Regions from separate parts of the Gluconobacter sp. DsW_058 genome, predicted to be linked through region 2. Evidence: riboswitches for the same ligand, from Rfam matches in the RefSeq annotation. Region 2 holds a riboswitch; each other region holds the start of a gene.
The links. A riboswitch is a leader RNA that binds a small molecule or an ion and turns the genes downstream of it on or off. The one in region 2 is predicted to bind cobalamin.
Positions count from the first base shown of each region.

Region 1: it holds a riboswitch for cobalamin, as region 2 does, so the genes downstream of both, HK24_RS06720 (TonB-dependent siderophore receptor) here and metE (5-methyltetrahydropteroyltriglutamate--homocysteine S-methyltransferase) in region 2, are expected to answer to the same signal.
Region 3: it holds a riboswitch for cobalamin, as region 2 does, so the genes downstream of both, HK24_RS11990 (CbtB-domain containing protein) here and metE (5-methyltetrahydropteroyltriglutamate--homocysteine S-methyltransferase) in region 2, are expected to answer to the same signal.

Region 1 covers NZ_JOPH01000034.1:4,366-7,641, reverse strand. Annotated here, with positions in the region: gene HK24_RS06720 (TonB-dependent siderophore receptor) at 1-2,053, opposite strand, end outside; cobalamin riboswitch at 2,144-2,346, opposite strand; gene HK24_RS06715 (fumarylacetoacetate hydrolase family protein) at 2,501-3,276, shown strand, end outside.
Region 2 covers NZ_JOPH01000033.1:48,015-51,290, forward strand. Annotated here, with positions in the region: gene metE (5-methyltetrahydropteroyltriglutamate--homocysteine S-methyltransferase) at 1-1,863, opposite strand, end outside; cobalamin riboswitch at 1,979-2,183, opposite strand; gene HK24_RS06355 (metalloregulator ArsR/SmtB family transcription factor) at 2,251-3,177, shown strand; gene metF (methylenetetrahydrofolate reductase [NAD(P)H]) at 3,207-3,276, shown strand, end outside.
Region 3 covers NZ_JOPH01000068.1:44,614-47,889, reverse strand. Annotated here, with positions in the region: gene cobT (nicotinate-nucleotide--dimethylbenzimidazole phosphoribosyltransferase) at 1-964, shown strand, start outside; gene cobS (adenosylcobinamide-GDP ribazoletransferase) at 961-1,728, shown strand; cobalamin riboswitch at 1,725-1,866, shown strand; gene HK24_RS11990 (CbtB-domain containing protein) at 1,895-2,119, shown strand; gene HK24_RS11985 (CbtA family protein) at 2,135-2,872, shown strand; gene bluB (5,6-dimethylbenzimidazole synthase) at 2,876-3,276, shown strand, end outside.

The DNA.
Region 1 (3,276 bases), on a different contig from region 2:
CATAGTCTTTCAGACTCAGGGTGTTGGCGTAATCGCCCTTGCGGGCAGATACGTAACGCATTCCAGCCCCCAGATCGACCGGCAGATCTGCAACCCGGGACCAGACACCCCACAGGTTGGCCGTTACAGCCGGAACGTTCGGGACCTCGTTCCCGGAAGCATTCACTGACGCTGAGGGATGGAATGATCCATAACGAGACCACGTATAGGCGACATTTCCCGACAGGCTCCAGTGTTTGCCCAGCGTGAGGTCCCCCTGCCATTCCACACCCCGTGACTTCTGAACGCCCGCAGTTGCCACGCTGTCCACACCGGTGGCAACGAGAACTCGGGTACGGCTGATATCGTACAGAGACAGCGTAGAGGACAGGCGCCCTTTCCAGAAAGAACCCTTGGCGCCGATTTCTCCCTGCCTGGACTGACTCAAGCGTGAAAACTGGCCTTTATTAACCAGGAAGATATTGGAGCCCGGCGGATCTTCAGCCGTTGTGTACACGCCGTAGAGGCTGATGTTGTCTGTCAGATCATAAACAGGGCCAATCCTGAAGTTGGCAGGATTGTAGTTCCCCTTAAAGCTGGTCGCAGGATTGAACGCACCGGACTGGCTATAATTCTGGCGGTCCAGTTTCAGCCAGTCATAGCGAAATCCACCCACTACACGCAGATTGTCCCTCACGGTCAGGACGTCTTCCATAAAGATGCCTGCGTCCACCATGGTCGTGGGAGATTTTGTATATGGATACTCCCCAGCAAAACTTCCGACGGCCGTACTCTCAGGACTACTCAGAGAAACACTGTCCGCATATGTCGCGTCCGGAAAACCACGGTTCCGGATGAGCCGCACATAATACGCGTCTCCACCGACGACCAGACGGTTCTTCATTCCGAAAACGTGGAAATCAAACTGGCCATCCAGCGTGTCACCAACCTGATGCTGGTTCATATAAACATAGAACCGATCCCGGCCGACCCGACCGGGTGCAATGGCATTTCCCGCTGCGTCCGTCTGCCCGGCTGAACCGATATAGCTGTAGGATTCAGCGTTATTCCAGTTGCGCTTGGCATAAAGGACATAGGTTTTATTGTGGAACGTCATGTTCTCCGTTGGCTGCCACGTCAGATGGAGCGTCGGAGTCACATTAACCGAGCCAGCTTTTGCATCCTTGGCATTGTAATACCGCCAGAGCGATGACCGGCTTACGCCTAATCCCTTGGAAGACGACAGCAGGCCACCTACGCCATCATGGACCTGAGCCAGCGGGACCAAAGGGGTTCCATAGTACGTCGACAAGCGATCTGTCAGATAGTCGACGCCAAAGCGGGCTGTAAATTTCTTCGAAGGGTGCCAGAGCAACGTTGTCGTGAAATCGTTGCTGTGTGGATCTGCGCCAGCAACGTATCCATCAGACGAGGTACGACTGAAATCACTTCGAATGGCCAAAGTGTCGGTAATGGGAACCGAACCGCCCACGCCAGCATTCCACGTATTGAAACTGCCATAAGATACCAGAGCATTGGCATGCGGCCCATCAAACGCAGGATCACGCGTTCGCATGTCCACCGTGCCGCCAACAGCGCCCTGCCCGTACAGAACAGACGACGGCCCCTTGAGAACCTGAACGCTCTCAAGATTGAAGCTGTTGAGCGGACGGTTCACCATCGTGGTCGGGCCATAATAAATGCCATCTCGCAGGATCAGAACCTGATTTCCGCTGAAGCCGCGCATCATCATCTGCGCCGGACTTCCTGGCGATCCACCGGAAGAAACGCCCGGTGCACTGTCTGCGGCGTCTTCAGCGTGCACATAGCCGCGCTGTTCCATCACGCTGCGCTGAATCACATTGATCGTCGTAGGATTATGTTGAACTGTCAGCCCAAGTCTGCCCCCGATAACAGCACTATCCTTCAGCGGCTGCGCCCGACCGTGCGCCGTAATGTGCTCTTCTTTCGCTTTGGCTGCCGCCTTCCTGACGTCTTCTGTCTGGGCGAACGCGGGCTGAAAAACGGTCAATGCCGCGACGGGCAACACACCGACAAAACTGATTTTCCTCATGGATAACGCAAACTTCACTCAACAATGCGTCACTACGATGAGCAGGAAAAACATCCTGCTGCGTCCGGTGCACCCCGCCCTTTCGCTTCGTCCATGACCATTTTCGATGGCAGGTCTCCTGGCTTGCGGATCATCGGCAGATCGCGAGCCTTCCCAAGGCTGACGCCCCAGTGGCCGGGTTCCCGGAACCCATCGTGATCAGCCTCACCGCTCACAGTTGCGGGGGCAGCCGCAGCATTTCACTGCGTTCCCTTTTCATCCCCTTCCGGGGAACCATCATTGAGCAGGGGCATAACCGAAACTCCCATATAGTCAAACACGTATGTTATAACATATTAATAACTGAAGTTATCAATTTGAACAATGGAGGCCCCTCAATCCCTTGGAAGAGGAACCAAAACATGCCTAATCTCATGCTTTCCTATTCTGGACAGAAAGTGTCGCAGGATGAAGCTCTGTCGTTTTGGTCCCTTGGATCAAGAAACACCTGGACTCATTGATGACACTGGCATCCTGAGAAGCCTCAAAGGGATTTTGCCTGATATTACAGTTGCCCACCTGTCTCCAGAGCAGCTGGACGCCTTGCGGGCGATTAATCCGACCACTCTCCCTGTCGTTTCAGAAGCACCACGCTACGGTATTCCGTTCTCAGGTGCCGGAAAGTATATCTGCATTGGCCTGAACTATCGGGATCATGCCGAGGAAGCAGGCCTTCCCCTCCCCTCAGAGCCAATCGTCTTCATGAAAGCCATCTCTGCCCTGACGGGTCCGAGCGATGGTATTCTGATCCCCCAACATGCCACCAAATTGGACTGGGAAGTCGAACTCGCAGTCATTATTGGCACAAAAGCGTCCTACGTCTCCCCGGAGAAGGCTTTGGAGCATGTTGCGGGATATTGTGTCGCCAATGATGTCTCTGAACGCTCATTTCAGATGCAGACAAGCCAGTGGGACAAAGGCAAAGGCTGCGACTCATTCGGGCCCTTGGGACCATGGCTTGTGACGACCGATGAGATCGCCGATCCGCAAGCGCTCTCCATGCGGTTAGATGTCAACGGACACCGTCGGCAGACGGGGCATACCTCCAACATGATCTTTGACGTCCGCAGCATCATTTCACATGTCAGCAACTACATGACCCTGATGCCGGGCGATATCATTGCCACAGGCACACCTGCCGGCGTCGGAATGGGCATCAAGCCTCACCCAGTCTATCTCAAACC
Region 2 (3,276 bases):
CAAGGCGGCTTCATCAATCTGGATGATGCCGCCCCCGGCTTTTTCCAGATCGCACACTTCATCCCGGATCGCGAAAGCGATCTGTCGGCATGTTTCCGCACGCGGTTGATCGTCTCGCACGAAAGACCAGTTCAGGATCGTGACAGGCCCCGTCAGCATACCTTTCATCGGGCGGCTGGTGATGGACTGGGCATATTCCCACCATTCAACCGTCATGGCTTTCGGGCGTGACACATCCCCGAAAATGATGGGTGGCCGGACATAGCGGGACCCGTAGGACTGAACCCAGGCGTGCTTCGTGAACGCAAAGCCGGAAAGCTGCTCCCCGAAATACTGCACCATGTCATTGCGCTCAAACTCGCCATGCACCAGCACATCAAGATCAATCTCTTCCTGCCAGCGGATGGTCCGGGCGGTTTCTTCCCGCAGGAAGGTTTCGTAAGCCTCGGAAGAGAGCTCTCCTCGTGCATGATCTGCACGGGCTTTGCGGACTTCCGGCGTCTGGGGGAAGGACCCGATTGTTGTCGTTGGGTAAAGCGGCAGCCTGAGTTTGGACTGTTGCAATGGACGGCGCGCGGGGAAGGGGGAAAGGCGCTGGGTGAGAGCTGGGTTGCGATCTGCAGAGCGTGCCTGAACGGCAGGATCGTTGATTTTCGTGGAAGAGCGACGTGCCTGAAGAGCCGCAGCGTTTTCGGCTAAAGTGGCTTGCACAGCGCCCCGGCCTTCATTCAGGGCGCGTGCCAGTGTGTACAATTCTTCGATTTTCTGAACGGCGAATGCGAGCCAGGATTTCACATCCGCGTCCAGATCTGTCTCCCGTTCCAGATCAATGGGTGTGTGGAGGAGAGAGCAGGACGGAGCAAGGATGAGGTCACGCTGGCGCGCCAGTGGTTCAAGATGGTCCAGAAGCGCGTTCAGGTCGGCCTTCCAGATATTCCGCCCATCCACTACGCCCAGAGATAGCAGCAGGTCAGGTCGTGCTTTTTCCAGAATGGATGCAAGCTGTTCGGGAGCGCGGACAAGATCCACATGCAGGCCGTGAACTGGCAGGCTTAGGGCGATGTCCTGATTGTTTCCGAGCGCACCGAAATACGTGGCGAGCATCAGTTTGAGGTCTGGAACAGCGGCTGTCAGAGTGTTGTAGGTCGTTTTGAAAGCTGCGGCAGCATTGTCCGGCAGATCCAGAACAAGGCAGGGCTCGTCAATCTGAACCCAGTCTGCGCCTTCTGCGCGGAGGGCGTTCAGAACCCGTTCATAAATGGGCAGCAGGGCAGGGAGCAGATCAAGGCGATCAAACGCCGGGCCGTCACATTTTCCCAGAAGCAGGAAGCTGACAGGTCCGAGCAGAACGGGGCGTGTCTCAATCCCAAGCGCCTTGGCTTCATGATATTCCTCCACCGCTTTTGTAGAGGCGAGGCGGAACGTCTGGTCTGCTGTGAATTGCGGGACAAGGTAATGGTAGTTCGTGTCAAACCACTTGGTCATTTCGGCGGCGGGAACGTCCTGAGGTGCGCCATGAGCATGACCGCAGCCACACTCTTCGGATGTCGTTTGGGAGCCGCGCGCCATGGCGAAGTAGGTTCCCAAGTCCACCTTGCCCTGCACGTTGCCGTAAATGGCGGGAACAGCACCGACCATTGCGGATGTATCCAGCACATGATCGTAAAGCGAAAAATCGTTGGAAGGGATGATCTCTGCGCCGAGGTCTTTCTGGCGCTGCCAGGCTGACGCCCGAAGGGACGCGGCGGTGGAAAGCAGATCATTGGCGGAAGAATTTCCTGCCCAGTACTGTTCAAGAGCGGTTTTCAGTTCACGGCGGGTGCCGATACGCGGAAAGCCCAGAGTTGCGACGCGGACGGTCATGAAAGCCTCGACAGGTTCGTGGCAGTGCGCTCGCAGGGCATGCAGGATCATTCACGCCCCGAACAGGAAATGTGCGGCGTGGAGACATGCGTGACCCGTCCGGAACGCCCCGCCGGAGGATGTTATGTGTCGTGGCAGGTCTCCTGGCTTACGGGTCTTCGCGCTGATTCCGCCTTCCCGGACTTTCGCCCAGTGGCCTGTGTGGAATCGGCACTCGCCGCTGACAGTTGCGGGGGCAGCGCCGGCTTTGCACCGGCTTCCCTCTTAGCCACGCCGGATGCGTGAACATCCGACGTGGAACCATGACAAGCCTTATGACTGCCGCATGTTCCGAAAAAGAGTCAATAGCTCTTGCTCATATAAAGAACTCCTTATATGTAAATCCATATGGAACAGGCCCTCATCATTTTCCAGGCACTGGCAGACATGACCCGTCTGCGGATTTTGGCCCTTCTGCGCGAGATGGAACTGTCCATCGGCGAGGTGGCGCAGGTGCTCGGGCAAAGTCAGCCCCGCGTGTCACGGCATGTGAAGATCCTGGCAGATGCGGGATTGATTGAGCGCCGCAAGGAAGGAAGCTGGGTTTTTTTGACTTTGGGTGTTCTGGAACGTCTGGAGCCTGTCTTTATGGCGCTGGATCGATGGACTGCGCGGGAACCGGCGGAAATCCGTGCGGATCGTATTCGCTTGCAGGCCATTCGGGATGTTCGTGCGCTCGCGGCGGAAGACTGGTTTGAAACCCACGCGGCAGAATGGGACGCGTTGCGTTCCTTGCATGTGTCCGAACAGGAGGTCGAAGCAGCGATCGTAAAGACGCTTTCAGCATCTCCGATCGGCCGGCTCGTGGATATAGGCACGGGAACAGGTCGCATGATGGAACTGCTGGGAAGCGGCACCCAGACAGTCATCGGGTTTGATCGCAGTCCCTCCATGCTGCGGTTGGCGCGGACCAAGCTTGCGGAAGTTGGTCTTGAGCAGGCTGATCTGCGGCAGGGGGACTTTCAGGCCCTTCCGCTGCCGGAGCATTCAGCCGATGTCGCAGTCATGCATCAGGTTCTGCACTACGCACAGCATCCGGCTGCTGTAATTGCGGAAGCCGCGCGTATTCTGGATGCCAACGGTCGCTTACTAATTATCGATTTTGCCTCCCATAACCGGGAAGAACTTCGCACACGGGATGCGCATGTCCGGCTTGGGTTTACCGATGCGCAGATGGCGACGTGGTTTCGCGCTGCTGGTCTGGTTCCCGCAGAGCCAGTGGCTCTTGAAGGCGAACTGACTGTGAAACTCTGGCTCGGCCAACGCCCCAACTAAGCTGAATTATTGAATAAGGAGCTGGCGTGATGCCCGCACAGACAGGGCCTCTGCCCGCAATTTCGTTCGAGTTTTTTCCTGCAAAGTCGGAAAAGGCAG
Region 3 (3,276 bases), on a different contig from region 2:
AAAAGTCGCCGCCCTGATAGCGGAGCGAGACGCGACTCTGACCAAACCTCCCGGCAGCCTCGGGCGGTTGGAAGAGCTGTCCATTTGGCTCGGTGAATGGCAAGGCCATCAGAAACCAACGCTAGAACAGGTTCAGATAACGATTTTTGCAGGAAATCATGGTGTGGTCCGCCGGGGGGTATCTCCGTGGCCTTCGGATGTTACGGCCCAGATGGTGTCGAATTTCCAGAGTGGCGGCGCAGCAATCAATCAGCTTGCCCGGAATGCTGGTGCGGACCTTGCTGTTGTGCCCGTCCGAAATCTAAAGGCCACAGCAGATTTTACCGCGACCCCGGCTATGGGCGAAGACGAATTTCTCGATGCGGTCTCGGTCGGATACACCGCCGTATCCCCCACGCTGGATCTGTTTTGCCCCGGCGAAATGGGTATTGGCAACACAACCCCCTCCGCCGCACTTTGCGCAGCACTCCTGGGGGGTACAGGCGCGGACTGGGCAGGACGTGGCACGGGTCTCGATCAGGGGGGCGTCAATCTCAAGGCTTCTGTGATTGATGAGGCTCTGTGTCTGCACGCGGCGTCACTTAACGACCCCTTGGACGCCGCACGTTGTCTGGGTGGTTACGAACTGGCCGCCATACTCGGAAGTGTTCTGGCCGCCAGACACCATCGTATCCCGGTTCTGCTTGACGGCTTCGTCTGTACCGCAGCCGTGCTGCCATTGATCAAATTGACCGCCTCAGCACTCGACCACACACAGCTCTCGCATTGTTCCGCTGAGGCTGGTCACCGCAAGCTGGCAGATGCCCTCAGGCTGAAACCAATACTGGACCTAGGCTTGCGCCTTGGAGAGGGATCGGGGTCTGCCGTTGCCATTCCCGTCCTCAGAGCGGCATTGGCCTGCCACAACGGTATGGCGACGTTCGCAGAGGCTGCTGTTTCCCAATCAGACGTCTCCATTCAATGAGGCTTTGGCGCACCATTCGAGAAGACATCGCCTGTGGTGCGGGCCTGCTGACCCGCCTTCCCTTGGGATGGCTGCGCGTCAGCGGACAGGACTGGTCTCTGGCGCGGTCTGCCTGGTGCTGGCCCCTGGTTGGGGCGCTTGTCGGTATTCTCAGCGCATCAGTGTTCTTGCTGCTGAGCGCCTTGAGTGTTCCCCCTCTGGTAGCCGCAGCCTGGAGCGTCGGCCTACAAGTTCTCTTAACCGGAGGCCTGCACGAAGACGGACTGGCGGATATGGCGGATGGCTGTGGCGGACGCCATACTCCTGAGAAGCGCCTGACCATCATGCGCGATAGTCGTATCGGCAGCTATGGGGCGTTAGCTTTGGGCATCTGCTTAATCGTCCGCGTTACGACGTTAGCAGCGCTGCCTCCTTCAATGATCTTGCCGGCAATGGCTGTAACGGGAGCACTTTCCCGCACTATCCTGCCTCTCCTGACGTTCCTCACAAAGCCTGCTCGTGACAATGGGTTGGCACAGCAGCTCTCCAACCTGACCCGGGATCAGCTACTGGCCGCCTTGTTTTCTGGCTTTTGCATGACGGTGATTTGCCTCCCCGCACACTTAGGTCTTCAGACTATTCTTGCCGCACTGTTCACGATGCTTGGAGTTCGCGCCGTAGCCCGGAAACTGCTCGGCGGATATACAGGAGACGTACTCGGAGCAACGGCCAGTCTCGCTGAGTGCGTTCTCCTGACAGTGCTGGCCTCAGCATGGAAAAGTTGACACTCCCGCATGAAAGGTTACATCCTCCCTGTTAGCGAAAGCAGGGAGAAGCCGGTGCAAATCCGGTGCGGTCGCGCCACTGTAATGCTCGTGAAATCACGTTGCGAAGCCAGACCTCCTTTATCAATTTTCAACCGCAGAACGCGCTTTTCCAGCGGAGCCTATTATGAGCCAGAGCCTTTCCCCGCCCCACCTGCCCGCCAGCATCGCCGCACCGGTTGCGCTGCCGATCCGCACGCTCCTTCCATGGGCTGCCTTTACGGTCGTGCTCAGCCTTATGCTGCTTTATTTTGTTGGTGCAGAACAAGGTGCGACGTCTTTGATTTCAGGGCACGCAGTTCATGAATTTGTTCATGATGGGCGCCATCTTCTCGGCTTCCCCTGCCACTAAACGCAGCATAGTTTCATGACAGGTCGTCTTTTGAGCCGCGGCATGATTGCCGGGATTGCTGCCGCATTGCTTGCGTTCGTGTTTGCGCGTTTTTTTGGAGAGCCGCAGGTCAATCTTGCGATTGCATTCGAGAGCGCGAAAGACCTCGCTGCTGGCGATCCGCCTGAACCGGAAATTATCAGCCGAGGCATACAGGCGTCTTTCGGGCTTCTCACCGCTGCCGTTATGTATGGCGCGGCTTACGGTGGCATTTTCGCGACTATTTTTGCTTTTGTGTACGGTCGCATAGGCCGCTTTTCGCCGCGAGCCTTGTCTGCACTTCTGGCTGCCGCAGCATTCGTTGTGTTCGTGCTGGTGCCGGACCTGAAATATCCTCCCAATCCCCCTGCCGTTGGCCTTCCATCGACCATTGGCCTACGAACCGGCGCCTATTTCGGTATGATCGCTCTGTCACTTTGCGCGGCAGCCGCGTCCTACATGGTCAGCCGACCACTCATCCGGCACCTGGGTCATTGGAACGGCGTACTAGCCTCTCTGGGTATCTTCATCATTCTGGTGGCCGCCGTACAAGCCGGTATGCCTGATATCAATGAAGTTCCAACAGATTTCCCGGCAACAGTGCTCTGGCGTTTCCGCGAGGCAGCCTTGGGGATGCAGATCGTTCTGTGGGCTACGATCGGACTGCTCTTCGGGCCTCTGGCATCCCGTGTCCTGACGGCGGGCGCTGACAAACCTTTTGCACGCAACGGATAAACCATGACGGCACCAGCCTTTTCAGACGATTTCAGAAAAGATCTGGAGCGCCTTTTCACATGGCGCCGGGATGCGCGACATTTCCAACGTGACCCTCTGCCCGCATCGGTTCTGGACGATCTCCTGCATGCATCGACCCTAGCGCCTTCCGTTGGTTTGAGTGAGCCCTGGCGCTTCGTGCTCGTTGAAAACCCGGAGCGAAAAGCAGCCGTTCGGAAGAGCTTTGAAACCTGTAACCGGGAAGCCCTTCAGGGATATGCAGGCGAACAAGCAGCATCCTATGCAACGCTCAAACTGGCCGGATTAGATGATGCCCCGCATCATGTCGCCGTCTTCTGCGAAACCTTCCCGGATCAAGGACATGGTCTTGGACGTGCGACCATGCCGGAAACAACGACGTGGTC